2 regions of the Pseudomonas berkeleyensis genome follow, and region 1 is predicted to be linked to the other one. Evidence: predicted binding sites of a transcription regulator. Region 1 holds the regulator's gene; the other holds the start of a gene.
What was found. Region 1 encodes FliA, which starts transcription of late flagellar genes. Its sites were predicted from a motif close to CTAAAGTTTNNNNNNNNNNNGCCGNTAA; they were not measured.
Positions count from the first base shown of each region.

Region 2: HS968_RS18710 (flagellar protein MotY) is a predicted target of FliA. The motif match lies at 11,998-12,025, and genes of this name have one in related genera.

Region 1 is NZ_CP059139.1:2,146,806-2,161,017, reverse strand. It holds gene HS968_RS10095 (CheW domain-containing protein) at 1-740, opposite strand, end outside; gene HS968_RS10090 (ParA family protein) at 825-1,613, opposite strand; gene motD (flagellar motor protein MotD) at 1,696-2,505, opposite strand; gene HS968_RS10080 (flagellar motor protein) at 2,518-3,258, opposite strand; gene HS968_RS10075 (protein-glutamate methylesterase/protein-glutamine glutaminase) at 3,284-4,423, opposite strand; gene HS968_RS10070 (chemotaxis protein CheA) at 4,466-6,673, opposite strand; gene HS968_RS10065 (protein phosphatase CheZ) at 6,686-7,474, opposite strand; gene HS968_RS10060 (chemotaxis response regulator CheY) at 7,494-7,868, opposite strand; gene fliA (RNA polymerase sigma factor FliA) at 7,977-8,723, opposite strand; gene fleN (flagellar synthesis regulator FleN) at 8,720-9,550, opposite strand; gene flhF (flagellar biosynthesis protein FlhF) at 9,642-10,952, opposite strand; gene flhA (flagellar biosynthesis protein FlhA) at 10,964-13,087, opposite strand; gene flhB (flagellar biosynthesis protein FlhB) at 13,358-14,212, opposite strand, start outside.
Region 2 is NZ_CP059139.1:4,027,467-4,042,378, forward strand. It holds gene HS968_RS18650 (hypothetical protein) at 1-737, shown strand, start outside; gene HS968_RS18655 (hypothetical protein) at 820-1,380, opposite strand; gene HS968_RS18660 (LEA type 2 family protein) at 1,572-2,069, shown strand; gene HS968_RS18665 (SEC-C metal-binding domain-containing protein) at 2,088-2,282, shown strand; gene HS968_RS18670 (DUF2489 domain-containing protein) at 2,290-2,751, shown strand; gene HS968_RS18675 (penicillin acylase family protein) at 2,861-5,374, shown strand; gene HS968_RS18680 (NUDIX hydrolase) at 5,641-6,333, opposite strand; gene HS968_RS18685 (nicotinamidase) at 6,474-7,118, shown strand; gene pncB (nicotinate phosphoribosyltransferase) at 7,115-8,314, shown strand; gene nadE (ammonia-dependent NAD(+) synthetase) at 8,326-9,153, shown strand; gene gloA (lactoylglutathione lyase) at 9,196-9,588, opposite strand; gene HS968_RS18705 (argininosuccinate synthase) at 9,683-10,900, opposite strand; gene HS968_RS18710 (flagellar protein MotY) at 11,018-11,965, opposite strand; gene pyrC (dihydroorotase) at 12,284-13,330, shown strand; gene rnt (ribonuclease T) at 13,327-14,001, shown strand; gene HS968_RS18725 (bacterioferritin-associated ferredoxin) at 14,183-14,401, shown strand; gene HS968_RS18730 (DUF5064 family protein) at 14,512-14,880, opposite strand.

The sequences.
Region 1 (14,212 bases):
AGCAGTGCGCACATGTGTTCGATCACTGTTCCCGCCAGCCAGGGCCGCTGGGTACGCTGACTGCGCCACTTGACCTCACTCGGATCAAGGCGAATCGAGCGGCTGACCTGATGCACGGCCAGCCCCCACTCGTAGCCTTGTACCGAAATCACGTACTGCAAGCCATCGCGAAAATCATCGCGATAGCGATCAGGCATCACCCAGCGCGCGGTATCCAGTACTTTCAGGTTGCCGGTCTGGCTCGGCAGAATGCCGAGGAACCATTCCGGCTGACCGAACAACGGCGTCAGCTCCTGCCCTTCCAGCGGATAGATCGATCCCAGGCAGATCAGCGGTACCGCCAGGGTCAACCCGGCGACATCGAACAGCAGGCACTCGAACGGTTCCTCGGCCCAGGTCGGCCGCCCATCTGCCAGAACACCGGCAGGCTGCGTGGCGAAATCCACCACAGCGGCAACCACTGGGGGCGCGATGTCCTCGACGACAGGCGCTTGCACCGGCGCAAGCAACTCGACAGGCGCGACCTCGACTGCTGCGAGCACCGGTGGCTCGACGATCTCGGCGAACGCGACGGGCTCGATCAGGCGCGCATCGCGCACCTGCTCCTCGAGCACGGCAGCCTCGAACTCGTCGAGACTGACGGACATCTCCAGCTCGGCAGCAGCCTCCTGCAGCAGACCATCGAGGTACGACTGCAAGGCCAGCTGGGAACGCGTGGCAGTGGCGAGGTTACGACTCATGACTGAAACCCGGAATGGAAAGCTTCACAGCCTATCGGCCGCAGCACGGCCCGACTTGAGCACAGTTCAACACAGACGCTCATTTCAGGCCACCTGCGCCGCTGGCTGATGATTCAGCAGATGCTTGAGCAGGGCACGATAAGCGATCACGCCGCGGCTATTGGCGTCGAACTGGGATGGCGTGCGGCCAGCGCGGCTGGCATCACGCAAGCGCGTGTCGACCGGAATGTACGCCGGCCACAGATGCTCGGGATAGGTATTGCGCAGCACGCGCAAGGTGCTCATGGACGCCTGGGTTCGGCGATCGAACAGCGTCGGCACGATGGTGTAGGGCAACGCCTGCTTGCGCGAACGATTGATCATCGCCAGGGTGCTGATCATGCGCTCCAGCCCCTTGACCGCGAGAAACTCGGTCTGCACCGGGATCACCAGTTGCTGGCTGGCTGCCAGGGCGTTGACCATCAACACGCCAAGCAAGGGCGGGCTGTCGATGACGGCGTGATCGAAATCACCCCAGAGTTGCGCCAGGCTCTTGGCTATCACCAGGCCCAGACCGTTCTGCCCAGGCGACTGGCGCTCGAGCGTGGCCAGCGCGGTGCTCGATGGCAACAGGGAAATCCCTTCGTGGCTGGTGCTGTGCAGCAACTGCTTGGGCAAGCCTTGCGGCACGTTGCCCTGATGCAGGAACAGATCGAAGCAACTGTGCTCCAGCGCATCGGGATCATGACCGAAATAACTGGTCATCGATCCATGCGGATCGAGATCGACCACGATCACACGCTTGCCGGCATCGGCCAACAGGCCTGCCAGGGCGATGGAGGTGGTGGTCTTGCCGACCCCACCTTTCTGATTGGCTACTGCCCAGACTTTCATGTTCTCTCATCCTCCCGGCGTGAGGCGCTCAGGCCGAGAATGGCTGTCGCCGACATGCAGCAGGCGACTGGGATTTGACGGCTCACGACTGTGGAACCCCCGACGCAGACGCTGGTGCAGGTTGCGTGCCAGCCTCGGACTGCTGAGTCGCGGCGCTGCCATCGCTGCGGCGGGTTTCGAGGTTACGCGAAATCACCAGTACCACCCGGCGATTGCGTCCCCTGCCCTCCGCCGTGGCATTGTCGGCCACCGGCTGGAACTCGCCGTAACCGACGGCCGCCAAACGCGAAGGGTCGACGCCATCCATAGCCAGCATACGCACGATGCTCGACGCGCGCGCCGAAGACAACTCCCAGTTGGTTGGGTACTGGGCGGTCTGAATCGGCAGATTGTCAGTGAAGCCTTCGACTTTTACCGGATTCTGATACGGCGCCAGAATCTTGGCGACCTTCTCGATAATGTCGAACGCCTGATTGTTCGGAATGGCGTCGCCGCTAGGAAACAGCAGGCTCGAACTCAGCTCGATCTCGATCCACATCTCGTTGCCACGCAGGGTCAACTGGTCGCTCTGGATCAACTCACCGAACACTTCACGCACGCTGGAAGCAATGCTCTGCAAGGTGGCGTCCGAGCTGGGATCGTCCAGTGCAGTGTTGTCGGGCTCACTGGTGCGTGGCCGCTCTTCACCCACCGGAATGGGCTTGATCGCGCGGTCAGGCTGGTTGAATACGCCTGTCAGCGACTCCGAGAGGATCTTGTACTTGCCTTCGTTGATCGAGGAGATCGAATACATCACCACGAAGAAGGCGAACAGCAGCGTGATGAAGTCGGCGTAGGAAACCAGCCAACGCTCATGGTTCTCATGTTCTTCCTGATGCCGCCTGCGTGCCATGCCATGCCTCCATCAGTCCATGAAGCCTTGCAGCTTCAGTTCGATAGAGCGCGGGTTCTCACCCTCGGCGATGGACAGGATGCCCTCCAGCAACATCTCGCGATAGCGCGACTGGCGCAGCGCAATGGACTTGAGCTTGTTGCCGATCGGCAACAACAGCAGGTTGGCGAAGCCGACGCCATAGATGGTGGCGACGAAGGCCACGGCGATACCGCTGCCGAGCATGCTCGGGTCAGCCAGGTTACCCATCACGTGGATCAGGCCCATTACCGCACCGATGATGCCGATGGTCGGGGCGTAGCCGCCCATGCTCTCGAATACCTTGGCCGCCTGGATATCGCGTGCTTCCTGGGTGTAGAGATCGACCTCCAGGATGCTGCGAATGGATTCCGGCTCGGCACCGTCGACCAGCAATTGCAGGCCCTTGCGCGCATAAGGATCGGGCTCGGCATCGGCCACCGACTCGAGGCCGAGCAGACCTTCCTTGCGCGCCACCATGCTCCAGCCCACAACCCGGTTGATGCCGCCCACCAGGTCGATGCGCGGCGGAAAGAAGATCCAGCGCACGATACCCATGGCGCGTTTGAACACACTGACGGGGGCCTGCAGGAACGCCGCGCCCAGGGTACCGCCGATAACGATCAGTGCCGCCGGGCCATTGAGCAGCGCCCCGGCGTTACCGCCTTCGAGATAATTGCCACCCAGTATCGCGACGAACGCCAGGATGACGCCGATTAGGCTCAATACATCCATGCAGACACGCTCGACTCAGCCTTCATCATTGGCAAGCCTCGGTCAGATGCCGACCGATGTCATCCAGGCTGTAGATCGCATCGGCCAGACTGGCCTTGACCACCGCCATCGGCATGCCATAGATCACGCAACTGGCCTCATCCTGAGCCCACACCTGACTGCCACCCTGCTTGAGCAGGCGCGCGCCCTCACGGCCGTCGGCGCCCATGCCGGTCAGTACCACTGCCAGCACCTTGTCGCCATAGGACTTGGCCGCCGAACCGAAGGTGATATCCACGCAGGGTTTGTAGTTGAGGCGCTCATCGCCGGGCAGAATCTTCACCACGCCACGGGCATCGACCATCATCTGCTTGCCGCCAGGAGCTAGCAGCGCCAGGCCAGGGCGCAGTACATCGCCATCCTCAGCTTCCTTGACCTGGATGCGGCAGAGCTTGTCCAGGCGCTCGGCAAAGGCCTTGGTGAAAGCTGCCGGCATATGCTGGATCAACACCAGCGGTGCCGGGAAATTAGCCGGCAATTGGGTCAGTACACGTTGCAGTGCCACCGGGCCGCCGGTGGAGGTACCGATGGCCACCAGCTTGTAAGACTTGCGCTTGGGCGCAGCCGAGCTCGGCGCGGCACTGGAAGCGCCTGGCGTCGATGCGGTACGCGGCGTGGCGGCAGGCGTGGCTGGACGCACTGGCGCGACAGCAGGACGACTAATCGGCGCCACTGCCGGACTGGCCGCAGTCGGCGCCGGAGCCACTGCAGCCGAGCTGAAACGGCGATTGCTGCGCGCGATGGTATGCACCTTCTCGCACAGCATCTGCTTGACCTTCTCGGGATTGCGCGAGATGTCTTCGAAATTCTTCGGCAGGAAGTCCACCGCCCCGGCATCCAGTGCATCGAGGGTGACACGGGCACCTTCGTGGGTCAGCGAGGAGAACATCAACACCGGCGTCGGGCAGCGCTGCATGATGTTTCGTACCGCAGTGATGCCGTCCATCATCGGCATCTCGTAATCCATGGTGATCACGTCAGGCTTGAGCGCCAACGCCTGATCGATGGCTTCCCGCCCGTTGGTGGCCGTGCCCACGACCTGAATACTGGGGTCAGCAGACAGAATTTCCGAAACGCGCCGGCGGAAAAAACCGGAGTCGTCCACTACCAGAACCTTAACTGCCATACACACTCCTAGACAGCGCAGACCTCGCCTGCGCCGCAACCATCAGAAACGTCGAGCATAGCGCTTGAGCATGCTCGGTACGTCGAGAATCAACGCGATGCGTCCATCACCAGTGATCGTGGCGCCGGACATCCCGGGCGTGCCCTGAAGCATCTTGCCCAGTGGCTTGATTACCACTTCTTCCTGGCCGACCAATTGATCGACGACAAAGCCGATGCGTTGGCTACCGACGGTGAGGATCACCACATGACCTTCGCGCTGACCTTCATGGAAGGCCTGCGGCACCAGCCAACGCTTGAGATAGAACAGGGGCAGCGCCTTGTCACGCACGATCACCACTTCCTGGCCATCGACCACGTTGGTGCGCGACAGGTCGAGGTGGAAGATCTCGTTGACGTTGACCAGCGGGAAAGCGAAAGCCTGGTTCTCCAGCATCACCATCAGCGTCGGCATGATCGCCAGGGTCAATGGCACCTTGATGATGATCTTCGAGCCCTGGCCCTTCTGCGAGAACACGTTGACCGTGCCGTTGAGCTGGGAAATCTTGGTTTTCACCACGTCCATGCCGACACCGCGGCCGGACACATCGGAAATCTCGGTCTTGGTCGAGAAGCCCGGGGCGAAGATCAGGTTGTAGCACTCGAACTCGTTCAGGCGATCGGCCGCGTCCTTATCCAGCAGGCCTTTCTCGACGGCCTTGGCACGTAGCACGTCGGCATCCATGCCTTTGCCGTCGTCGGTGATCGACAGCAGGATATGGTCGCCTTCCTGCTCGGCGGACAGCACCACGCGGCCTGCGCGAGCCTTGCCAGCCTTCTCGCGCTCTTCCGGGGTTTCTACGCCGTGGTCGACGGCATTGCGCACCAAGTGCACCAGCGGGTCGGCGAGAGCCTCGACCAGGTTCTTATCGAGGTCGGTCTCTTCACCCACCAACTCGAGGTTGATTTCCTTCTTCAGGTTGCGCGCCAGATCGCGTACCAGGCGAGGGAAGCGGCCGAAGACCTTCTTGATCGGCTGCATGCGGGTCTTCATCACCGAGGTCTGCAGATCCGCAGTCACCACGTCGAGGTTCGACACGGCCTTGGACATGGCCTCGTCACCGCTGTTGAGCCCCAGGCGTACCAGGCGGTTACGCACCAGCACCAGCTCGCCGACCATGTTCATGATCTCGTCGAGGCGAGCGGTATCGACCCGCACGGTGGTTTCCGCCTCGCTCGCCGGTGCTACCGCCTTGTCCGCAACCGGTGCCGGAGCGGCCGGCGCACGCGCCGCGGCAGGCTCGGCCTTGGCTGCGGGCTTGGCCGGAGCAGCCTTGGCTGCAGCAGGCTTGGCTACCGCAGCAGGTGCCGGTGCAGGCTCGCTCGGAGGAACGAATTTGCCTTTGCCATGCAACTGATCGAGCAGGGATTCGAACTCGTCATCGGTAATGTCATCACTGACCGGCGCAGCGGCTTCGACTGCCGCAGCGACCGGAGCGGCCGCTTCAGGTGCTGTGGAAAACTGGCCCTTGCCATGCAGTTGATCGAGCAGGGCCTCGAATTCGTCGTCGGTGATATCGTCACCAGCCGGAGTTGCGGCAGGGGCTGCCGCGACGGCAACGTCAGCCGAAGCCTCGACCGTACCGCTGAACTGGCCCTTGCCATGCAACTGATCGAGCAGAGACTCGAACTCGTCGTCGGTAATTTCATCGCTGGCAGCAACGCTCTCGCTGGCCGGCGCATCCCCCAGGGCATCGAGCAGTTGCTCGAATTCGCTGTCAGTGATGTCGCCCGAGGCGGGAGCCGCAGCGACCGGCTCGGGCACTGCTACAGGCTCGGGCTCACGAGCAGGAGCCGGGGCTGCGGGAGCCGAGTCGGCGCCCGCCGGCTCGGCCAGGCGCGCCAATGCCGCCAGCAGTTCAGGAGTGGCTGGTGTCGGCTCGCGGCGCTCACGCACCTCGCCGAACATGCCATTGACAGCATCAAGAGCCTCGAGCACCACATCCATCAATTCCGAATCGACGCGACGCTCACCCTTGCGCAGGATGTCGAAGACGTTTTCGGCGATATGGCAGCACTCCACCAGCTCATTGAGCTGGAGGAAGCCCGCTCCGCCCTTGACGGTATGGAAACCGCGAAAGATGGCGTTGAGCAGGTTCATGTCGTCCGGTCGGCTTTCCAGCTCGACTAATTGTTCGGACAACTGTTCGAGAATCTCGCCGGCCTCTACCAGGAAATCCTGGAGGATCTCTTCATCGGCGCCGAAGCTCATATTGTGTGCTCCTTAGAACCCTAGGCTGGACAGCAGGTCGTCGACATCGTCCTGGCTGGAGGCAACGTCATCACGCTTATCGGCATGAATCTGCGGACCTTCACCCCGCGATGGCTCTTTTAATTTTTCCTGTTCGGTGCGCAGCACTTCATGGTCGTGCTGAATACCGGCAAAACGGTCGACCTGACTGGCCATCAACATCAGCTTGAGCAGGTTGCTTTCCACCTCGGTCACCAGTTGGGTGACACGCTTGATCACTTGCCCGGTCAGATCCTGATAGTCCTGTGCCAGCAAAATGTCGTTGAGGTGACTGGAAAGTTTGTTGCCATCACGCTCGCTGCGAGCGAGGAAAAGTTCGATGCGTTTGGCCAACTCACGAAAGCCATCGGCGCCCATTTCACGACGCATGAAACGGCCCCACTCGACGCTCAGACTCTGCGCCTCATCGCTCAGGTCATTGACCAGCGGCGCGCTCTGCTCCACCAGATCCATGGTGCGATTGGCAGCCTTCTCGGTCATGGTGACAACGTAATTCAGGCGTTCGGTGGCATCGGCGATCTGCGACAGCTCCTGGGCATGCGGCATACGCGGATCAAGCTGGAAATTGACAATGGCGTTGTGCAGCTCACGGGTCAGCTTGCCGACCTCGTGATACAGGCCACGATCACGAACCTTGTTGAGCTCATTAATCAGTTGTACCGCGGCGCCGAAGTTGCCTTGTTCGAGGCTATCGACCAGATCGCGGGCATTGCTTTTCAGGGTCGACTCAAGGTCACCCAGCGTGGAGTCATCGTGTTCCATAGCACCCTCGCGGCCGACATCAGCCGTTGACCCGCTCGAAGATCTTCTCGATCTTTTCCTTCAGCACCTGGGCGGTGAAGGGTTTGACCACATAGCCGTTCACACCAGCTTGGGCCGCCTCGATGATCTGATCGCGCTTGGCTTCGGCAGTCACCATCAACACCGGCAGGTGCTTCAGGCGTTCATCGGCGCGCACGGCACGCAGCAGGTCGATGCCGGTCATACCGGGCATGTTCCAGTCGGTCACCAAAAAATCGAAACTGCCGCTTTGCAACATCGGCAACGCCGAGGTGCCATCGTCGGCTTCTGCGGTGTTGGTGAAACCCAAGTCCCGCAAGAGGTTCTTGATGATCCGTCGCATCGTCGAGAAATCGTCAACGATGAGGATTTTCATGTTCTTGTCCAAGTCGACCTCCGTACAGTCCCAAACGTATTGCGCTCGCAACCACGTCCTTTAATCATGAAACCGTTAACAGGCCGTTTAAGCCTGCGAATACGCTGTTCAGCCAGCGCGCCATTCACTCAGCCGCGAACGCAGACGCGCTGCGCACTGGCTGTGCAACTGGCTGACGCGTGACTCGCTAACCCCCAGCACTTCGCCGATTTCTTTCAAGTTCAGTTCTTCGTCGTAATACAGCGCCAGCACGAGACGTTCACGCTCCGGCAAACCAGCGATGGCATCGGCCAAGGCCGCCTGGAAGCGTTCGTCTTCGAGGTCCCGCGAAGGTTCGAGGTGGGTGTGCCCGGCGTCTTCGTGCAGCCCGCCATGCTCGCCGTCCTGCAACAGGTCGTCGAAGCTGAACAGGCGGCTGCCCAAAGTGTCGCCAAGAATGCCGTAGTAATCCTCCAGACTCAATTGGAGTTCGGCCGCAACTTCGTGATCTTTAGCGTCACGCCCCGTTCTGGCCTCAACAACGCGAATCGCATCGCTGACCATACGGCTGTTGCGGTGTACCGAACGCGGTGCCCAATCGCCCTTGCGCACCTCGTCGAGCATGGCCCCACGGATACGGATACCGGCGAAAGTTTCGAAGCTGGCGCCCTTGCTGGAGTCGTATTTGCGCGAGGCTTCGAGCAGACCGATCATGCCGGCCTGGATCAGGTCATCGACCTGCACGCTGGCCGGCAGACGTGCCAGCAAGTGATAGGCAATCCGCTTGACCAGTGGCGCATAGCGCTCGATCAGCTGATGCTGGGAATCCTGCGCCTGAGCCTTGTTGTACATACGAAGTCCAGAGGCTGCTGTCATACGGCCGAGTCTGCAGTCGGTTGCTGCACCAGACGCTCGACGAAAAACTCCAGATGGCCACGGGGATTGGCCGGCAACGGCCAGGTGTCGACCTTCTGAGCTATCGCCTTGAACGCCAGAGCGCACTTGGATCGAGGGAAGGCTTCATAGACGGCGCGCTGTTTCTGCACGGCCTTGCGCACGCACTCATCGTAGGGCACGGCACCGACATACTGCAGGGCGACATCGAGGAAACGATCCGTCACCTTGGTCAGCTTAGCAAAGAGATTGCGCCCTTCCTGCGGGCTGTGGGCCATGTTGGCCAAAACGCGGAAGCGGCTGATGCCGTGGTCGCGATTGAGCAGCTTGATCAGCGCGTAGGCGTCGGTGATCGAGGTCGGCTCATCGCACACCACCACGAGAATTTCCTGCGCTGCGCGAACGAAACTGACCACCGCATCGCCAATACCGGCCGCGGTGTCGATCACCAGCACGTCGAGGTTCTCGCTGATGTCGCTAAACGCCTGGATCAGGCCAGCGTGCTGCATGGGCGTAAGGCTGACCATGCTCTGCGTACCGGACGCCGCCGGCACGATACGAACACCACCGGGCCCCTGCAGCAGCACGTCACGCAGATCGCATTCACCGGCGATCACATCGGCCAGGGTGCGTTTGGGCGTCAGTCCCAACAGAACGTCGACGTTGGCCAGGCCAAGGTCAGCGTCCATCAGCATCACCCGACGGCCGAGATCGGCCAGGGCCATGGACAGATTGACCGACACGTTGGTCTTGCCGACGCCACCTTTGCCGCCAGTCACCGCAATCACCTGTACGGGATGCATACCCATGTTATTTCTATACCTTGTCTAACTTCGACTTGACCCTGACAGGCCGTTCACTCTCGCCTACTCGGCAAAAGGATGCACGATTCTTATTGCCTCAACCGGCACGAGCCGGCTTCTGGTAGAGCCCGGCAAACATCTGCGCCATGGCATCTTCACTCGGTTCTTCGGCGGCCTGCAAACCTACTGCGCGACTGACCAGTTGATGACTGCGCGGCACCTGCAGATCGTCCGGAATACGCGGCCCGTCCGTGACATAGGCTACCGGCAGATGCTGGCCTATAGCCAGACCTAAAACCTCGCCCAGGCTCACCGCCTCGTCCAGTTTCGTCAGTATGCAGCCTGCCAGTCCACAACGCTTGTAACTATGGTAGGCCGCCTTGAGCACTTGGCTCTGACTTGTTGCCGCCAGAACCAGATAATTTTTCGCATTGATACGCGCCGACGCCAGGCTTTCCAGTTGCAGACGCAGTGCGGGATCGTTACCCGGCAGGCCTGCTGTGTCGACCAGCACCACACGTTTCTTCGCCAGCGGAGTCAGCGCCTGCAACAACGACTGACCAGGATCGACCTGAGTCACCGATACGCCCAGGATACGCCCCAGGGTCTTGAGTTGCTCCTGCGCGCCAATACGGTAACTGTCCATGCTCACCAGAGCGACCTGCTGCGCGCCGTACTTAAGCACGTAACGCGCGGCCAGCTTGGCCAGGGTGGTGGTCTTGCCCATACCGGCCGGACCGACCAGGGCAATCACCCCGCCCTCCTCCAGCGGCTCTACCTTCGGCGTTCTGATCGCGTGAGCCAGGTGCGCCAGCAGCATGCGCCAGGCCTGGCGCGGCTCAGCCACACCTGCCACCTTGCTCAGCAGCGCCTGCGACAGCTCGGCAGACAGACCCATGCGTTGCAGGCGGCGCCACAGATTAGCTTGTTGCGGACGGCGATTTTGCAGCTGGCCCCAGGCGATGGAGCCCAGTTGCACTTCGATCAGCTCACGCAGGCCGTGCAACTCGAAACGCATGGCATCCAGCGCACGGGGGTCGACGGCCGGCGTAGCAGGTACTGCGGCCTCGACCGGACGCTGCGGCTTGACCGGAGTGGCTGGCAGCTCGGGTGCCAGCAGAGATTCGTTGGCGAATAACTGGCGATCCTTGCCGGCGTCCTGCTCGGCACGGGTGGCGAGTTCGGCCTGGGCACTGGCGATGCGCGCCTGGGTCTTGCGCAGCTCGGCTTCCAGCGCCGGGTTCGGTCGCACCGGAGCCGGCGTCACCTGATAGTCCAGCGCGGCAGTCAGCTCGACACCACCGGCCACGCGGCGGTTGCCAATGATCGCAGCATCGGCACCCAGCTCGTCACGCACCAGTTTCATGGCGGTTCGCATATCGGCGGCGAAGAAGCGTTTGACCTGCATGACCCTTTACCTCAGTTCTGGCCCACAGTGGCGACTATGGTGACCTGCTTGTTGTCCGGAATTTCCTGGTAGGCCAGCACGTGCATGCTGGATACCGCCAACCGCGCGAAGCGCGACAACATCGCCCGGATCGGGCCGGCCACCAGCAGAATCACCGGCTTGCCGAGCATTTCCTGGCGCTGCGCCGCTTCCACCAGGGAACGCTGCAGCTTCTCGGCCATGCCCGGTTCCAGGAGGATGCCATCCTCACTGCCCTGACCGGCCTTCTGCAGACTATTGAGCAATATCTGTTCCAACCTCGGTTCGAGGGTGATCACAGGCAGCTCCGGCTCTAGTCCCACAATGCTTTGCACGATTGCACGGGCCAACGCCACCCGTACGGCGGCGACCATAGCGGCGGGATCTTGACTCTTCGGCGCCACGTTGGCGATGGCTTCGGCAATGGTGCGGATATCGCGCACCGGCACCTGCTCCTGCAACAGCGCTTGCAGCACCTTGAGCAGGGTCGACAGCGACACCAGGCCCGGCACCAGCTCTTCGGCCAGCTTCGGCGAGCTCTTGGCCAGCAATTGCATGAGCTGCTGCACTTCCTCATGCCCGAGCAGCTCGTGAGCGTGCTTGTGCAGGATCTGGTTGAGGTGGGTGGCAACCACGGTACTGGCGTCGACCACGGTATAGCCGAGCGACTGCGCCTGATCACGCTGAGTGGGGTCGATCCACACGGCCTCCAGACCGAACGCCGGATCCTTGGCGGCAATGCCATTGAGTGGGCCGAACACCTGACCGGGGTTGATCGCCAATTCACGATCCGGATAGACCTCGGCCTCGGCCACGCTGACGCCCATCAGCGTCAAACGGTAGGCGTTGGGCGCCAGGTCGAGGTTGTCGCGGATATGCACCGAGGGCATGAGAAAGCCCATCTCCTGCGACAACTTCTTGCGTACGCCCTTGATCCGCGCCAGCAGTTGCCCGCCCTGATTACGGTCGACCAGTGGGATAAGGCGATAGCCAACTTCCAGGCCGACCATGTCCACAGGCATGACGTCATCCCAACCCAGCTCCTTGACCTCCTGCGCCTTCTGCGCCGGAATCAGCTCCTGCTGACGCTGCACTTCCTGCTGCTCGACCTCTTGCGCCCTGCGCTTCTTGTTGGCGATCCAGTAGGCGCCACCTGCAGCGATCAGGCCCAGACCAATGAAGGAAACATGCGGCATGCCCGGCACCAGGCCCATGACGATCAGGATGATCGCCGCCACAGCCAGCGCACGCGGCGAAGCGAACATCTGCCGGTTGACCTGCTGGCCCATGTCTTCGGAGCTGGATACGCGAGTAACCATGATGGCTGCAGCGGTGGACAGCAGCAGCGAGGGAATCTGCGCGACCAGGCCGTCACCGATCACCAGCAGCGCGTAGATCTTGCTCGCGTCGGCAAAGCTAAGGCCATGCTGCAGCATGCCGATGGCCATGCCGCCGATCAGGGTAACGAACATGATCAGCAGGCCGGCGATGGCATCACCGCGAACGAATTTGCTGGCACCGTCCATGGAACCGTAGAAATCCGCTTCCTGAGCGACTTCGGAGCGACGTTTCTTGGCTTCGGCCTGGTCAATCAGACCGGCGTTCAGATCCGCGTCGATGGCCATCTGCTTGCCGGGCATGGCATCGAGGGTGAAACGCGCGCTGACTTCGGAAATCCGCCCGGCACCCTTGGTGACCACCACAAAGTTGATGATCACCAGGATGGCGAAGACCACCACACCGACCACGTAGTTACCGCCGATCACCACCTCGCCGAAGGCCTGGATTACCTTACCCGCGGCGTGCGGCCCCTCCTGACCGTGCAGCAGCACGACACGCGTGGAAGCGACGTTGAGCGCCAGGCGCAACAAGGTGGCGACCAGCAGGATGGTGGGGAATACGGCGAAGTCCAGCGGGCGCAGCGCGTAGACGGCGACCAGCAGCACGACGATGGACAAGGCGATGTTGAACGTGAACAGGGTGTCGAGCAGTAGCGGCGGCACCGGCAGCGTGACCATGCCCAGCAGCGCCAACAACAGCAGCGGGATGCCAAGGCTGCCCTGGCGCAGGCCGGCCAGGTTGCCACGAGCGTCCCCGATGATTTGCGAGCGGTTGATGTTGAATGCCACGTGACTACCCCAGCCAATTCAATCTTTTGACGCAGAGCTGCGCTTTACAGGGGTAATGGCAAGAAGCGTTCCAGAAACGCGGCGACAGGCTACAAGCCTCGATCTACAGGGTAAAAACGCCTGGTTCCGTAGGGCGCACCGGGCGGCGATCCGTTCGCGAAGCAGTACGCTGCTGGATTTGTGCCGCGCCCAGACACGGCGGACTGTTCGCTGGCGCTCCTGAGTCCGCCCTACGAGCGGTCGGCGTCCCGATCCGCCCTACGAATCGCGGCGCAGATCCGGCGGAATCGGCAGATCGGGCAACGGCCCTGGCCGCTTGCCCTTGCCGGCGCGGTACTGACGCAACTGGTAGACGTAGGCCAACACTTGCGCTACGGCGAGATACAGACCGGCCGGAATCTCCTGTTCGAGTTCCGTGGAGTAGTAAACCGCCCGGGCCAGAGCCGGCGACTCCAGCACCATGACCTGGTGCTCCTGAGCGATCTCGCGAATCTTCAGCGCCAGGAAGTCGCCACCCTTGGCCAGCAGCACCGGTGCGCCGCCATTGTCCGGATCGTACTTGAGCGCCACGGCGAAGTGGGTCGGGTTGGTGATCACCACGTCAGCCTGAGGTACGGCCTGCATCATGCGGCGCTCGGCCATCTCACGTTGCAACTGACGAATACGCCCTTTGACCTCCGGCTTACCTTCGGTGTCCTTGTACTCGTCGCGCACTTCCTGCTTGGTCATCTTCAGCTTGTTCTTGTGGCTCCACAGCTGGAACGGCACGTCCACCGCTGCGATCAGAATCAGCCCACACGACAGCCACAGCGCGCTCCAACCCACCACCTGCAAGCTATGCAGGATGGCGGGTTCCACCGGTTCATTGGCGATGGCGAGCAGATCGTCCTGATCCATCGACAGCACCAGCAAGGCCACAGCGAGGATCACCAGAAACTTGGCTAGAGCCTTGAGCAGCTCAACCAGCGCCTGCACCGAGAACATCCGCTTGAGCCCGGCCAGCGGGTTCATGCGACTGCCCTTGGGCTGCAACGCCTCGACCGAGAACAACCAGCCGCCCAAGACGATGGGGCCGGCGATGGAGGCGATCAACAAGGCGATGAGAAACGGCAA
Region 2 (14,912 bases), 1.9 Mb from region 1:
ACAACTGGTACTTTTTCCTGCCATTGGGCATGGCCCTGGAAAATCGCAAGAGCGTCGAACTGCTGCACTTCCCACCTGACTACTCTTTGACTCAGGCTCAGGACTACCTACGCTCCAGCACCACGGATCGCTGGGCCGCGTTGCTCAGCAGCAACGGCGTACCGCCAGAGCAGACACCGGCTTACCAGACCATCGTCGATATCGCGCCGATTGCCGCCCCCGCCAACGCCGGCAGCGCACTCGAAGGCGTCTACAACTATTTCAACCGCTATCAACAACGCATGGTCGTCGAGCTGAGCGCAGGCAAAGGCGACGGCACCTTGCCCATGGTTGCATTCGGCAGCCCGGTACGGAACTGGATCAAGCAGCAATACGGCGTATCGCTTGCAGTACTTGGCCTGGGTCAGATCACTGCAGCCCCCGGCCAGCAGGTTTCAGTCCTGGGAGCCAATCATCCCAGCTACATCTGGTATGCAGCCGATCCCGCCAACAATCAGGGCAGCGAGGACAAGGCCAATGCGACCGGAATCAAGGTCATGGGACAGGATCTGAGCGCAGCTTGCTGGCAGGCTGGCATGGGCCAGCAACCTTCACGCGATCCGAAGCAGACCCTCGATGGCTGCACCCAGAAATGGCAGGTGACGGACAAGCTGCAGACCTGCGAGCTGTTCTTCGTGACAGTGCGCAATCTCAAACCTGAAGAAGCCGAAGCCAAGTGCAAGAGCCAGGCGGGCTGACCACAAGGCCGGCGATCACATAAAAACGCCGCGACTGAGCAAACCAGTCGCGGCGCTTCCTGATGTTCAGCCGGGCTACTACTTATTCCTGCAATTTCAGGTGCGAGGTATCGGGCGGCGGTGCAGCAGCCGCGGCCTTGGCCTGGCCCATATCACTGCCGACCGGCGCCAGACTGAACTGGGACAGATCGACTTGCGGTGCCGCTGCATCCGGCCTGGCATCCTGCAGATCGCTACCGACCGGGGCGATACCGAAATCCGGTGCATCCACCTCACTGAATGCAGCCATGTATTCGTCCCGCGGTGCCACCTGCAACCGACCGGGGCGCGCGGCCTGCGCCGCTACAGATGCCGCGGGAGCAGACACTGGCTCGACCGGAGGCGGCGGCGCCAGCTCGACCTCTTCGATCAACACATCCATGTCGACCACATCGACCAGAGCACCGGCTCGCTCCAACGTAGCCCGGTATTTCTCGGCGCCGGCCGCATCCAGGTTGTTCTTGATCACGATACGCCGCCCGGAAAACAGCTGAGCGATGCGCTGGGCATCGGCCTGGAACAGCTTGGCCAGATTGGCCTTGACCAGCTCCAGCTGGGCGCCCGGCACCAGCTGCCCGGAAAAGGCGATCTCGTAACGGCTCATGGTCACACTCCTGTCCTATTCGGCCATCAGTATGGCGCAGGTTTTTTTGCGCTGACACCGTCGGCTTCTCATCCCGACCTCGCAAAGTCTTCCCAATGCAAGTAGCGACAGTATCGCCTTGAAAATAATGGCATCTTCCCGGTTGCAGCCAAGCAGTTGCTTGTTACACTGGGGCGCAATGGGGGTATGAAATGTTTTCTCAGGCGCAAATGATAAGAATTATCAGCCTATTGATGTTTTTCGGCCTGACCTTTGGCCTCGCAGGATGCTCTACCTGGATGACAGGTGGATTCAAGGACCCGGATGTCCAACTCATCAAAGTTGATGTCATCAAGGCCAGACTGCTCGAACAGGAGTTCCGTCTGCGCTTTCGTATCGACAACCCCAATGGGGTAAGCCTTCCTGTGCGCGGGCTGGACTATAACGTCCACCTCAACGGCATCCTGCTTGCCGAAGGCCACTCCAATGAGTGGTTCACCGTTCCCGCTCACGGCCACCACACGTTCGAAGTTCCAGTACGCACCAACCTCTGGCGCCATGTCAGGCAGGTGGTGAAGATGCTGGAAAAACCCGACACACCGATCCGCTATACCCTCAAGGGTGAAGTCAAAACCGGCATGTTGTTCGGTCGAAGCGTGCACATGTCGCGCAATGGCGAGATAATTCCTGGCGATTTCATCCCCGAATAACCAGTAAGAGCAACTGCCATGAGTAACCAACCCCACGTCCACGACCCTGACTGCGACCATGACCACGATCATCATGATCATGGCCATGTGCATGGCCCGCATTGCAATCACGCTCATCAGGAGCCCGTTCGCAACGCACTGAAAGACGTCGGTCGCAACGATCCCTGCCCTTGCGGTAGCCAGAAGAAGTTCAAGAAGTGCCACGGCGCCTGACCAGCCGATGAGCACTCTCACCCTCTCCCTGTTACTCGGTCTGGCGCTGATCGCAGCGCTGGGCCTCTATGCCCTGTACCTCTGGCGCCGTGTCTGGGCTCAGCAGCGAGCCCACAAGGAAGCGGCTCAGGCACGCCAGGAAAGGCTCGGGGGAGACCTCGCTATCCTCGCCAGCAGCCTGCTGGATGAACAACTGCCGTTGATCGAAGGCGCCATTCGCATCAAGGTGTTGCTCGACAACTACGACAGCGGCCTGAGCAATGATCCTCGCTGCCAGGTGTTTCATCAGCTTTTCGAGGCGACAGCCGACGTTCCCACCCACACCGCCTGGAAGGCTCTGGACAAGGGCGACAAGCGCCGCTTCGAGCAGCGGTTCAGCGAGTTGGAACAGCAGCACAAAGTCCCTGCCCATACCGCTGCACGCTGGCTTCTGGATGAAGGGCTCAAGCGCGCACCCGCAAACGTCTGAGCCCCTCTTGCCAGGCCTGCATTGCCTCTTTACCTTGGCGACTTCATGGCTGGCCACTCACTGACCAGCCCGTATGCCCCGTCCTGATCGTATTCCAAGGAATTTCGCCATGCGCACGCTGGCCTGCCTGACCCTTGCAGTTTCACTGACCGGCCTTGCCGGCTGCCAGTCTCTGCTCAATAGCCGCTATGCCGACAGCGTGCCGCCGACTCGCGGCGTGGAGCGCGTCAAAGGCATCGCCGAGAGCGCATCGGTCAGGCGCAACGCCCTTGGCATGCCACTGATCGAGTCGGGTACGTTCCATGACGCACTCTTTACCCTCGGCTACGTGCATGCGGGTGATCGCCTCAGCCAGATGGTCGGCATGCGCCTGCTCGCCCAGGGACGCCTGGCGGAACTGACCGGGCCAGGTGCGCTGGAAATGGATCGGTTCATGCGCGCGGTGAACCTGAAGAAGAGCGCGGAAATCCTCTACGCCGACGCATCGCCACGCCTCAAGCGCTTCTTCGAGGTCTACTCGCGCGGCGTCAACGCCTACATCTTCCGCTATCGCGATCGTCTGCCGATGGATCTTGCCGAGGCCGGCTATCGCCCCGAATACTGGAAGCCCGAGGATTCGGTACTGCTGTTCTGCCTGCTCAATTTCGGCCTGGCGGTGAACCTGCAGGAAGAGATCGCCGCACTGACCATGGCCCAGCAAGTTGGAGCTGACAAGCTGCCTTGGCTTCTGCCGATCTACCCCGATGAACCCCTGCCCTTCGCCGAGGCGGAAAAACTCGCGGGCCTGGATCTCAAAGGTCAGTTGCCTGGGCTGCAGGCAATTTCCCGAACCGCCGCGCAGATCGCCGAGCAACACATGCTTGGCGTTGCCGCCTCGAACAACTGGGCTATCGCACCCGAGCGCAGCCGAGGCGGCAAAAGCCTGCTGGCCAACGACACTCACCTGCCGCTGAGCATGCCTTCGCTGTGGAATTTCGTGCAGATCCGCTCGCCCAAATACCAGGCCGCAGGAGTTTCCCTGGCTGGCGTACCGGCCGTCGTGGCCGGCTACAACGGCAAGCTGGCCTGGGGCATGACCATGGTCATGGGTGACAATCAGGACATCTACCTCGAACGCATCCAGCGTGAAGGCAGTCGTCTGATGTACCAGGCCGACGGCAAATGGCTACCGGTCATGGAGCGCCAGGAAACCTTCTTCATTCGTGGCCAACGCCCCATCCGCGAAACGCTCTATGAAACCCGCAATGGCCCGCTGCTCAACTCGGTACTGGGTGAGCGCAAGCACGCCCTGCAACCGCTGCAAATGCAGAGTGGTTATGGCCTGGCGCTGAAGACCACCCAGTTCGAACGTGACAAGAGCCTCGATGCCTTCTTCGACCTGTCCCGGGCGCAGTCGGTGGACGAAGCCTTCGAAGCCGCACGGGAAATCCGCGCCATGCCGCTCAACATCGTCTTCGCCGACGCTCAGCACATCGGCTGGCAGGTAACCGGTCGCTACCCGAACCGCCGCGAAGGCCGCGGCCTGCTGCCCTCTCCCGGCTGGGACGAGCGCTACGCCTGGGACGGATTCGCCGACCCGATGCTGCATCCCTACGACCAGGATCCACCACAAGGCTGGCTGGGCACAGCCAACGAGCGCAGCGTGCCACCAGGTTATGGCATGCAGCTGTCGAGCTCGTGGTATTACCCTGAGCGCGCCGAGCGCATCGCCCAGCTGGCCGGCAACGGTCGCCACGATGGCCGCAGCATGATCGCCATGCAGTACGACCAGACCTCGCCCTTCGTCGCCAAACTGCAGACCATGTTCAACGACCCGGCCATGCACGACTCGCTGCGCCAGGCCATTGCCGCCCTGCCGGCCGGCCAACGCGAGCGCGCCGATGAAGCGCTGAAACGCCTGCTCGCGTTCGACGGCAAGCTCACCGCCAGCTCGGCAGATGCAGCCATTTACGGCGCCTTCCTGCATGAAAGCGCACGGCAGATCTTCCTCGACGAACTCGGCCCGGACACCAGCCCGGCCTGGAAAGCCCTGGTGGAAACCGCCAACACCTCCTACTCCGCGCAGGCCGACCATCTGCTCGGCCGCCCGGACAGCCCGTTCTGGGACGACATCCGTACCCCGGAGAAAGAAGACAAACCGGACATTCTCGCGCGCAGCCTGGCCGCCAGTATCGAACTGCTGGAAAGCCGCCTGGGCAACGAACGGCGCAATTGGCAGTGGGGCAAGCTGCACACCTACGAATGGGTAACCGACACCACGCGCATGGCGCCGTACATGAGCGCCAGCCAACGTACCAGCATCAATGCACTGAAAGGTTATCTGGATCGCGGCCCCTACCCTGCTGGCGGCGACCACAGCACGCTGAACGTCTCGGCGTACGCCTGGGGCCAGGACTTCAATACCGCCCTGATCCCCGCCATGCGCATCGTCGTCGACTTCGCCGCCGACGAACCGCTGGTCGGGGTCAACAGCTCCGGCCAATCGGGCAACCCGGCCAGCCCGCACTATGCCGACGGCATCGAGTCCTGGCTGAAAGGCGGCTACATGAGCTTCCCATTCAAGTCGCAGAATCTGGACAAGGTCTATGGCAACCAGCGCCTGCTGTTGATGCCGGGCAAGTGACGACCGTTCGTCGGGCGGCGCTGAACCTTTCGCTCAGCGCCGGACTCTGAATAATCGACTTACTCCATAGATCATCGTTTTAAGGCGCCTTTGGCGCCTTTTCTTTTGCCTGAAGAAAAGATGGCATTTGCGCATTGCGCAGTGAACTTTCCAACCGATACAGGTTCAGAACCTATGCATCGATTGAAATGCTCCCCTGGCGCCTCTGGCGCCTATTTTTTTGCCTGCGATTTCTCGCCTCGCTCCCCTTCATAGCCGCGCAGCCATCAGGCCAACAAGCTGCGGTCGAAGATAAAGGCGCCTGCTGCCACTGGCCGATGCTCCAGCAGATTCTGCGGCCGCCCCATCTTCGGGTAGTTCTTCTTGCCAGTCTCGCTGATCCAGCCTTGCGCCTTCATGCGTTCCAGTCGCCCGCGCAGCGTGGTGTGCTGTACCGGTTGGCCCAGACAGGCCTGGAACGCGCACAAAGCCTCGGTAACGGTGAAACGCGACGCCAGTAGATAAAGCGGCAGCGAGCTATACACCGACTTACCCTGCAAGCGCTCGAAAGCCAGACGAACCAACTGCGCATGATCGAAAGGCAGCGCCTGCTGACCTGTCATCAGCCCCTGCAGATCGACGAAACGCAGGTTGTCATCAGGAGGTATCGCGTCCGGCGCCAGCAGTGCCAGATAACAGGTACTGAGCGACCAGCCACGCGGGTCACGCACGCCATTGCCCACCGTCGCCACCTGCTCCAGATACTGCGGCTGCAGTTTCGCCTTGTCGGCCAGCGCTCGTGCCGCCGCAGCATCCAGGCTGACGTCAGCGCAACGACCATTGACCAGCACCCCGGGCAACGCCCATTGCCCCGCGAAGGGTTCGCGCCCACGACGTACCAGCAGCACCTGCAACGCGCCCTCCTCACTCAGGCGCAACGCGACGATATCGACCCCCGCCAGAACTTCTGCAGCACTCATCTGGGCCTCCCGGCCTCCATGACATATTTCATCTTGAACAATAACCCAGGTTTTTTCATCTCTGTTCGTGAGGTATCACTTGACTACATATTTCATCTAATGAAATATGTAGTCACTCCAAACGAGAAAGGAGCCACGCCATGAAGATTGCCAGTTTCGATGTCGATGCCCAGAAAGGCTTCACTCCGCTGTGCCCGAACGAGCTTCCGGTACCCGATGGCGACAGCATCGTTCCTGCGCTCAACCAACTGGCCAGCCGTAGCCAACTGCGCATCGGCAGCAAGGATGCCCACAGCCCGAAGGCCGCCTGGGTAGTCGACAATCACGCCGACATGCTGCAGTTCCTGCCCATGGCCAACGCCGACCTGACCTGGGTCAGCCACTGCGTACCCGGTACAGTGGGCTTCGAATTGCTCGACGACCTGCCCGCACCGCTGGATTACGACTACTTCGTGTGGAAAGGCGTGGAACCGGATCTGCACCCTTACGGCGCCTGCTATCACGACCTGGCCGAGAAGCGCAGCACGGGCGTGATCGAATTTCTCCGGCAAAATGGCGTCGACCTGATACTGGTGGGCGGCCTGGCACTGGACTACTGCGTCAAGACCACCGCCCTGCAACTGCGCCGCGCCGGATTCGAAGTGATCGTTCACCTGCCAGCCTGCCGCGCCATCGCCGACGACACCGCCCAGACAGCCTGTCGCGAGATGCAAGACAGCGGCATTACCCTGACTACCAGCCTGGAACAGCTGGATACGGCCCTGGCCAAGGAGACCCAAGGATGAGCAACAGCATCTTCGCCGACCGCATCGTGCAGAACCTGCTCGATACCGATTTCTACAAGCTGACCATGATGCAGGCGGTGCTGCACAACTACCCCAACGCCGAAGTCGAATGGGAGTTCCGCTGCCGCAACGCCGAGGATCTGACGCCTTACCTGGCCGAAATCCGCTACCAGATCGAGCGCCTGAGCGAGTTGAGCCTGACCGTCGATCAACTCGCCTTCCTCGAACGCATTCCGTTCATCAAGCCGGACTTCATCCGCTTCCTCAGCCTGTTCCGCTTCAACATGCGCTATGTGCACACCAGCATCGAAGACGGCCAGTTGAATATCCGCCTGCGTGGCCCCTGGCTGCACGTGATCCTCTTCGAAGTCCCACTGCTGGCCATCATCAGCGAGGTGCGCAACCGTTACCGCTATCGCGAAGTGCTGCTGGAGCAGGCTGCCGAGCGCCTGTACGAGAAACTCGACTGGCTGCGTGCCGAAGCCACTGACGACGAGCTGGCCGGTTTCCAATTGGCGGACTTCGGCACCCGCCGGCGCTTTTCCTATCGGGTTCAGGAGCAGGCCGTACGCATCCTCAAACGCGACTTCCCGGGACGCTTCGTCGGCACCAGCAACGTACACCTGGCCCGTGAATTCGAACTCAAGCCGATTGGCACCATGGCCCACGAATGGCTGATGGCCCACCAGCAACTCGGCCCGAGGCTGATCGACAGCCAGATCGCCGCGCTGGACTGCTGGGTACGCGAGTACCGTGGCCAACTGGGGATCGCCCTCACCGACTGCATCACCATGGATGCTTTCCTGGGTGATTTCGATCTGTACTTCGCCAAACTGTTCGATGGCCTGCGCCACGATTCGGGCGACCCGCTGGCCTGGGCCGAGAAAGCCATCGCTCACTACGAGAAGCTGGGCATCGATCCCATGAGCAAGACCCTGGTGTTCTCCGACGGCCTCGATCTGCAGAAGTCGCTACGGCTCTATCGTGCACTTTCCGGGCGAATCCACGTAAGCTTCGGCATTGGCACCAACCTGACCTGCGACATCCCCGGCGTCGAACCGATGAACATCGTGATCAAGATGATCGCCTGCAACGGCCAACCCGTAGCGAAGATCTCCGACACGCCGGGCAAGACCCAGTGCCGCGACGAGAACTTCGTCAGCTACCTGAAACACGTCTTTCGCGTCACCCAGTGAGGACTCCAGACATGAGCAACCGCCAAGCCGAAATCGCCGCCGCCCTCGACGTGGTGCCGCCTTTCGCCGATGAAGCCGCCCTGGTGGCGGAAATCGAACGACGCAAGACCTTCATCAAGAACACCCTCAAGCAATCCGGCCTGAAAGTGCTGGTGCTGGGTATCAGCGGTGGCGTGGACTCCACCACCGCAGGACGCCTGGCTCAGTTGTCGGTCGAGGAACTGCGCGCCGAAACCGGCGACCAGGGCTATCGCTTCATCGCCGTGCGCCTGCCGCACAACGCGCAACACGATGAACATGACGCGCAGGATTCGCTGAAATTCATTCGCGCCGACGAGAACGACACGGTCAACATCGCCGGCAGCGTCAATGGCCTGGGCGAACAGGTCACGCACCTGCAAAAACTCAGCGATGCGCGCCGCGACTTCGTGGTCGGCAACATCAAGGCACGCATCCGCATGGTCGCGCAGTTCGCCATCGCCAACGCCAATAACGGCCTGGTGATCGGCACCGACCATGCTGCCGAAGCGGTGATGGGCTTCTTCACCAAGTTCGGTGACGGCGCCTGCGACCTCGCCCCACTCTCCGGCCTGGTAAAGAACCAGGTTCGCGCCATCGCCAAACACCTCGGCGCGCCACAGCATCTGGTGCAGAAGACGCCGACCGCCGACCTGGAAGAATTGCGCCCAGGCAAGCCGGACGAGGAAGCGCATGGCGTGACCTACGCCGAAATCGATGCCTTCCTGCATGGCGAGAAGGTCAGCGACGAAGCCTACGCCACCATCGTGCGCACCTATGACGCCACTCGCCACAAACGCGAACTGCCGCTGGTTCCTTGAAGCGGATAGCCATGCGCACTCAGGTGCGCATGGCGTCGGTCGTCAAGCCGGGCGCGACGGCGACAACAGTTCGATCTTGTAGCCATCCGGGTCTTCGACGAAGGCCAGCACCCGCGTGCCGTGCTTCATCGGCCCTGGCTCGCGGGTAATCTTGCCGCCTCGGCTGCGGATATCGGCACATGCCTTGTGAACATCCTCCACCTCCAGCGCGATGTGCCCATAGCCAGTGCCCAGCTCATAGCTCTGCACGCCCCAGTTATGGGTCAGTTCGATCACGCTGTTGTGCGCTTCGTCGCCGTAGCCGACGAACGCGAGAGTGAACTGACCATCCGGATAGTCCTTGCGCCGCAGCAGGGTCATGCCCAGTACTTCGGTGTAGAAGGCGATGGATCTGTCCAGATCGCCGACGCGCAGCATGGTATGCAGCAGTCTCATGAAGATTCTCCTCACCGGCTCGGTATTTTCATGGGCCATGAACGACGAACCCCGGCACATGGCCGGGGTTCGTTGACATGCAGCAGGCAGTCTATCAGACCAGCTTGCGGCCCTTGCCAGCAGCGATGCGCATGCGCAGGGCATTGAGCTTGATGAAGCCCGCCGCATCCTGCTGGTTGTAGGCGCCGCCATCTTCCTCGAAGGTCGCGATGTTGGCGTCGAACAGCGAGTCGTCGGACTTGCGACCGGTGACGATGACGTTGCCCTTGTACAGCTTCAGGCGTACCACACCGTTCACGTTGGCCTGGGAAGCATCGATCATCTGCTGCAGCATCAGACGCTCCGGGCTCCACCAGAAACCGTTGTAGATCAGGCTGGCGTATTTCGGCATCAGCTCGTCTTTCAGGTGAGCCACTTCGCGATCCAGGGTGATCGACTCGATGGCGCGGTGAGCCTTGAGCATGATGGTGCCGCCGGGGGTTTCGTAGCAGCCGCGGGACTTCATGCCGACGAAACGGTTCTCGACGATGTCCAGACGGCCGATGCCGTTCTCGCCGCCGATGCGGTTCAGCTCGGCCAGTACGGTGGCCGGGCTCAGTTCCTTGCCGTCGATGGCGACGATGTCACCGGCGCGATAGGTCAGCTCGATGTAGGTCGGAGTATCCGGCGCCGCTTCCGGCGACTTGGTCCAACGCCACATGTCTTCTTCGTGCTCGGTCCAGGTGTCTTCCAGCACGCCGCCTTCATAGGAGATGTGCAGCAAGTTGGCATCCATGGAGTACGGCGACTTCTTCTTGCCATGACGCTCGATCGGGATGGCGTGCTTCTCGGCGTAGTCCATCAGCTTCTCGCGCGACAGCAGATCCCACTCGCGCCACGGGGCGATGACCTTCACGCCCGGCTTCAGTGCATAGGCCCCCAGCTCGAAGCGCACCTGGTCGTTGCCCTTGCCGGTGGCGCCGTGGGAGATGGCGTCGGCGCCGGTCTCGTTGGCGATTTCGATCAGACGCTTGGCGATCAGCGGACGGGCGATGGAGGTACCCAGCAGGTACTCGCCTTCGTAAACGGTGTTGGCGCGGAACATCGGGTAGACGAAATCACGCACGAATTCTTCGCGCAGGTCGTCGATGTAGATTTCCTTGACGCCCATGGCCTGAGCCTTGGCACGGGCCGGCTCGACCTCCTCGCCCTGACCAAGGTCAGCGGTGAAGGTCACCACCTCACAGTTATAGGTATCTTGCAGCCACTTGAGGATCACCGAGGTGTCCAGGCCACCGGAATAGGCCAGAACTACCTTTTTGACGTCCGCCATGCCATCACTCCACGGGTTGTACGGTAAAACCGGTGATTCTACTGACCCTGCGGGCCAATTTACAGGGGCGCGACAGCTAGTGACGACGAAGCGACGACAAGAATGGCGTTTTCTGTCTCAGGAGGGGGTACTTCCAGCCGGGTCGACCGGTGTACTCGGTGGTGCCGTCTGCGGGGCGCTCTGTGGTGGAGCCTCGGGGGCCGGCACACGATCCAGGCGCAAGGTTGCCCGGCGGTTCTTGGCTCGATTGGCTTCGCTGTTGTTCGGCGCCAGCGGGTAACGCTCACCATGGAAGCGCATGGTGATCTGCTCGACCGGCACACCACCGGCCACCAGATACTCCTGTACGGCCAATGCGCGGCGGCGCGACAAATCGCGGTTGGTCAGGCGATTGCCGCTGTTGTCGGCATGCCCGTCGATCTGGAAGCTGTTGATGGTCGGGTCAGCCTTGACGAAGTCGATAATGATATCGAGCTTGGCCTTGGCCATCGGATCGAGATCGATGCCGCCCCCTGGAAAGCCGATCTGCGCCTGGCGAATCTGGTCGAAATTGACTGGCAGCAGGTTGGCGGTACAGGCCTGGTAATCGTCATAGGCCTTGTGAAACTTCACCGGTAGCAGGCGCACCTCCAGGTTGTCACCGCCGTTCAGCGTGCGGTGGCGCACCACCGGACTGCGGCCTTCGAGCAGGCCGGTGAGCAAACGCGCGCCCTGCTCCTGCGAACTGTTGAACGGCACCTCGCCGTTGCCAACGTTGACCACACCCAGGTTGATATCGCCACGCCCCGGCTGCCAGGGCGCTGCAGCTGCCAGCAAAGTGGCTGAACCGGCACCCATCCAGCGCTCACGCGCCTTGAGACGGAAGGTGACCTGCTCGCCAGCTCGGCGCACGAACTCGCCGCTGCCGAAATTGCTGATCGGCTGAGTGAGCCGGCACTCGAACTTGTCCCCCTCGACCTTCCACTCCACGCTCTCCAGACGCGTCTGGAAGCTGATGGCATGTGCCGGCAGACACAGGGCCATGCCGGCCAGCAGGCAGGGAAGGAGGAGATGAGGCTGGCGCACGACGGGCTCCACGAAAACGCTGTTCTTTCTAGGTATCGGTGGCTTCCGGAAAAACTGTAGGGCGAGCGTCGGCACATCAACAGGATTTGTTGTGCGTCACGGGCTGCCCATGGCGTTGCTCGAACGTGTCACCACACCTGCACTGCCCGTCGTTCACAGGGTGTTCTATCGCCCCACCAATCCGCGGCCAGGCGAAGATGAAGCGAATCACCGCGCTGGAGCACGCCTGCCTGGGCGCTCGAATCTCGCAGCCTGCAGCGCATTTTTCGCCGGTTTCCGGTAGCATTCGCAGCCTGATTTGCCCGCCTGGAACTCCCCATGTCCGACCGACTGACCCTACTGCGCCCCGACGATTGGCACATTCACCTGCGCGACGGCGCGGTGCTGCCGCACACCGTCGGCGATGCCGCCCGCACCTTCGCCCGCGCGATCATCATGCCCAACCTGGTACCGCCGGTGCGCAACGCCGAAGAGGCAGACGCCTATCGCCAGCGCATTCTCGCCGCGCGCCCGGCCGGCAGTCGTTTCGAGCCGTTGATGGTGCTCTATCTCACCGACAAGACCACCGCCGAAGACGTGCGCAACGCCAAGGCCAGTGGCTTCGTGCATGCAGCCAAGCTCTACCCGGCCGGCGCCACCACCAACTCGGACTCCGGCGTCACCAGCATCGACAAGATCTTCCCAGCTCTCGAGGCCATGGCCGAAGTGGGCATGCTGCTGCTGATTCACGGTGAAGTCACCCGCGCTGAAATCGACGTGTTCGACCGCGAAAAGACCTTCATCGACGAGCATCTGGTGCGCGTGGTCGAGCGCTTCCCGACGCTGAAGGTAGTGTTCGAGCACATCACCACCCGCGATGCCGTGCAGTTCGTGCAGAGCCGCCCGAACAACCTCGGCGCCACCATCACCGCCCATCACCTGCTGTACAACCGCAACCACATGCTGGTTGGCGGTATTCGTCCGCACTTCTATTGCCTGCCGATCCTCAAGCGCAACGTGCATCAGGAAGCCTTGCTCGACGTAGCCGCAAGCGGCGACGCACGCTTCTTCCTCGGCACCGACTCGGCACCGCACGCCAAGCATGCCAAGGAAGCCGCCTGCGGCTGCGCCGGCTGCTACACCGCCTATGCCGCCATCGAGCTGTATGCCGAGGCCTTCGAACAGCGCAATGCGCTGGACAAGCTGGAAGCCTTCGCCAGCCACCACGGCCCGGATTTCTACGGCCTGCCACGCAACACCGACAGCATCACCCTGGTGCGCGAGGAGTGGGTCGTACCGTCCACCCTACCCCTGGGCGAGAACAACGTGGTGCCGCTGCGCGCCGGTGAAACCCTGCGCTGGAAGCTGCTGGAGGGCCAGGCGTGAGCGAAGACAACTACGAAGACGAACTGGAAACCAGCCTGCCGTCCGGCCCACGCACACCGATGGCCGCGCGTTTCCGAGGCTACCTGCCAGTCGTGGTGGATGTGGAGACCGGCGGCTTCAACAGCGCCACCGATGCGCTGCTGGAAATCGCCGCGACCACCATCGCCATGGATGAAGGCGGTTTCCTCTATCCGGATCACACCCACTTCTTCCGTATCGAACCGTTCGAAGGTGCCAACATCGAACAAGCCGCGCTGGAATTCACCGGCATCAAGCTCGATCATCCGCTGCGCATGGCGGTAAGCGAAGAGCATGCCCTGGGCGAAATCTTCAAGGGCCTGCGCAAGTCGATCAAATCGGCGGGTTGCAAGCGGGCCATCCTGGTCGGTCATAACAGCAGCTTCGACCTGGGCTTCCTCAATGCGGCGGTGGCCCGCTGCGGCATCAAGCGCAATCCGTTCCACCCGTTCTCCAGCTTCGACACCGCTACCCTGGCGGGCCTCGCCTACGGCCAGACCGTGCTGGCCAAAGCCTGCCAGACCGCCGGCATCGAGTTCGACGGCAAGGAGGCGCACTCGGCGCGCTACGACACCGAGAAAACCGCCGAACTGTTCTGCGGCATCGTCAACCGCTGGAAAGAAATGGGCGGCTGGGACGAGTTCGACCAGTAGGCCTGATGCCTGACCCGAAGCATGAAAAACCGGCCTTGCGCCGGTTTTTTCATGGCTACGGCAATCCGCTCAGGAACCGTTCGTCAGCCAATGCGAGTGTTCCCAACAGATCTTTGACAAGCATTCTCATTAACATTAGTATCCTTCGCATCGAACAGAACAACCAAGACGAGCCTTGCTTATGTACGTCTGCCTCTGTGAAGGTGTTACCGATACTCAGATCCGCGACGCGGTCTATGAGGGCTGCTGCAGCTACCGCGAAGTTCGTGGCACGCTCGGCATCGCCAGCCAATGTGGCAAATGCGCCTGCCTGGCCAAACAAGTGGTACGTGAAACCATCGCCGAAGTTCAGAGTAGCCAAGCAGCACTGGCCTACCCTGCCGGGTTCGTCGCCGCCTGAATCGAGCCTAGACCTCGACATAAAAAACCGGATCCCATGATCCGGTTTTTTTATGCTCGCCGTTCAGCTGATCCCCCAGAGGCCGTCGCCTGCCAAGAAGACCTGCCAGGCTAAAGACCATCGCTCTTCAGATGTTCCAGGTTGACCGCCTCACCGGGCTTGGCGTGCAGCTTGGCGCGGATATCCTCGAAAATGGCGTCGTACTCCTGATGCGCCCGCATGATCGGGCTGGCATTGGGATGCAGGCCATGCTTGGCCACCAGACGAGAAATCACACTGGCGAAATTGAAGGCGGTATCGCGGTGCATCTCGAATACCTCCTCGAAGTGCTGGCCATCGATCTCACCAGCCAGGCGCCCGTGCAACATGGCGCCCTCCTGCGGATCCTGGCGAACCTCATAGTAGAAGTCGATGCTGTATCCGGGTTGACCATTCTCTCCGGGTAGGTTGCTGCGATGCAGGTGTCCAGGTTCGAACATGATTCAACTCCTTTGACGTGATGCATGAGCTC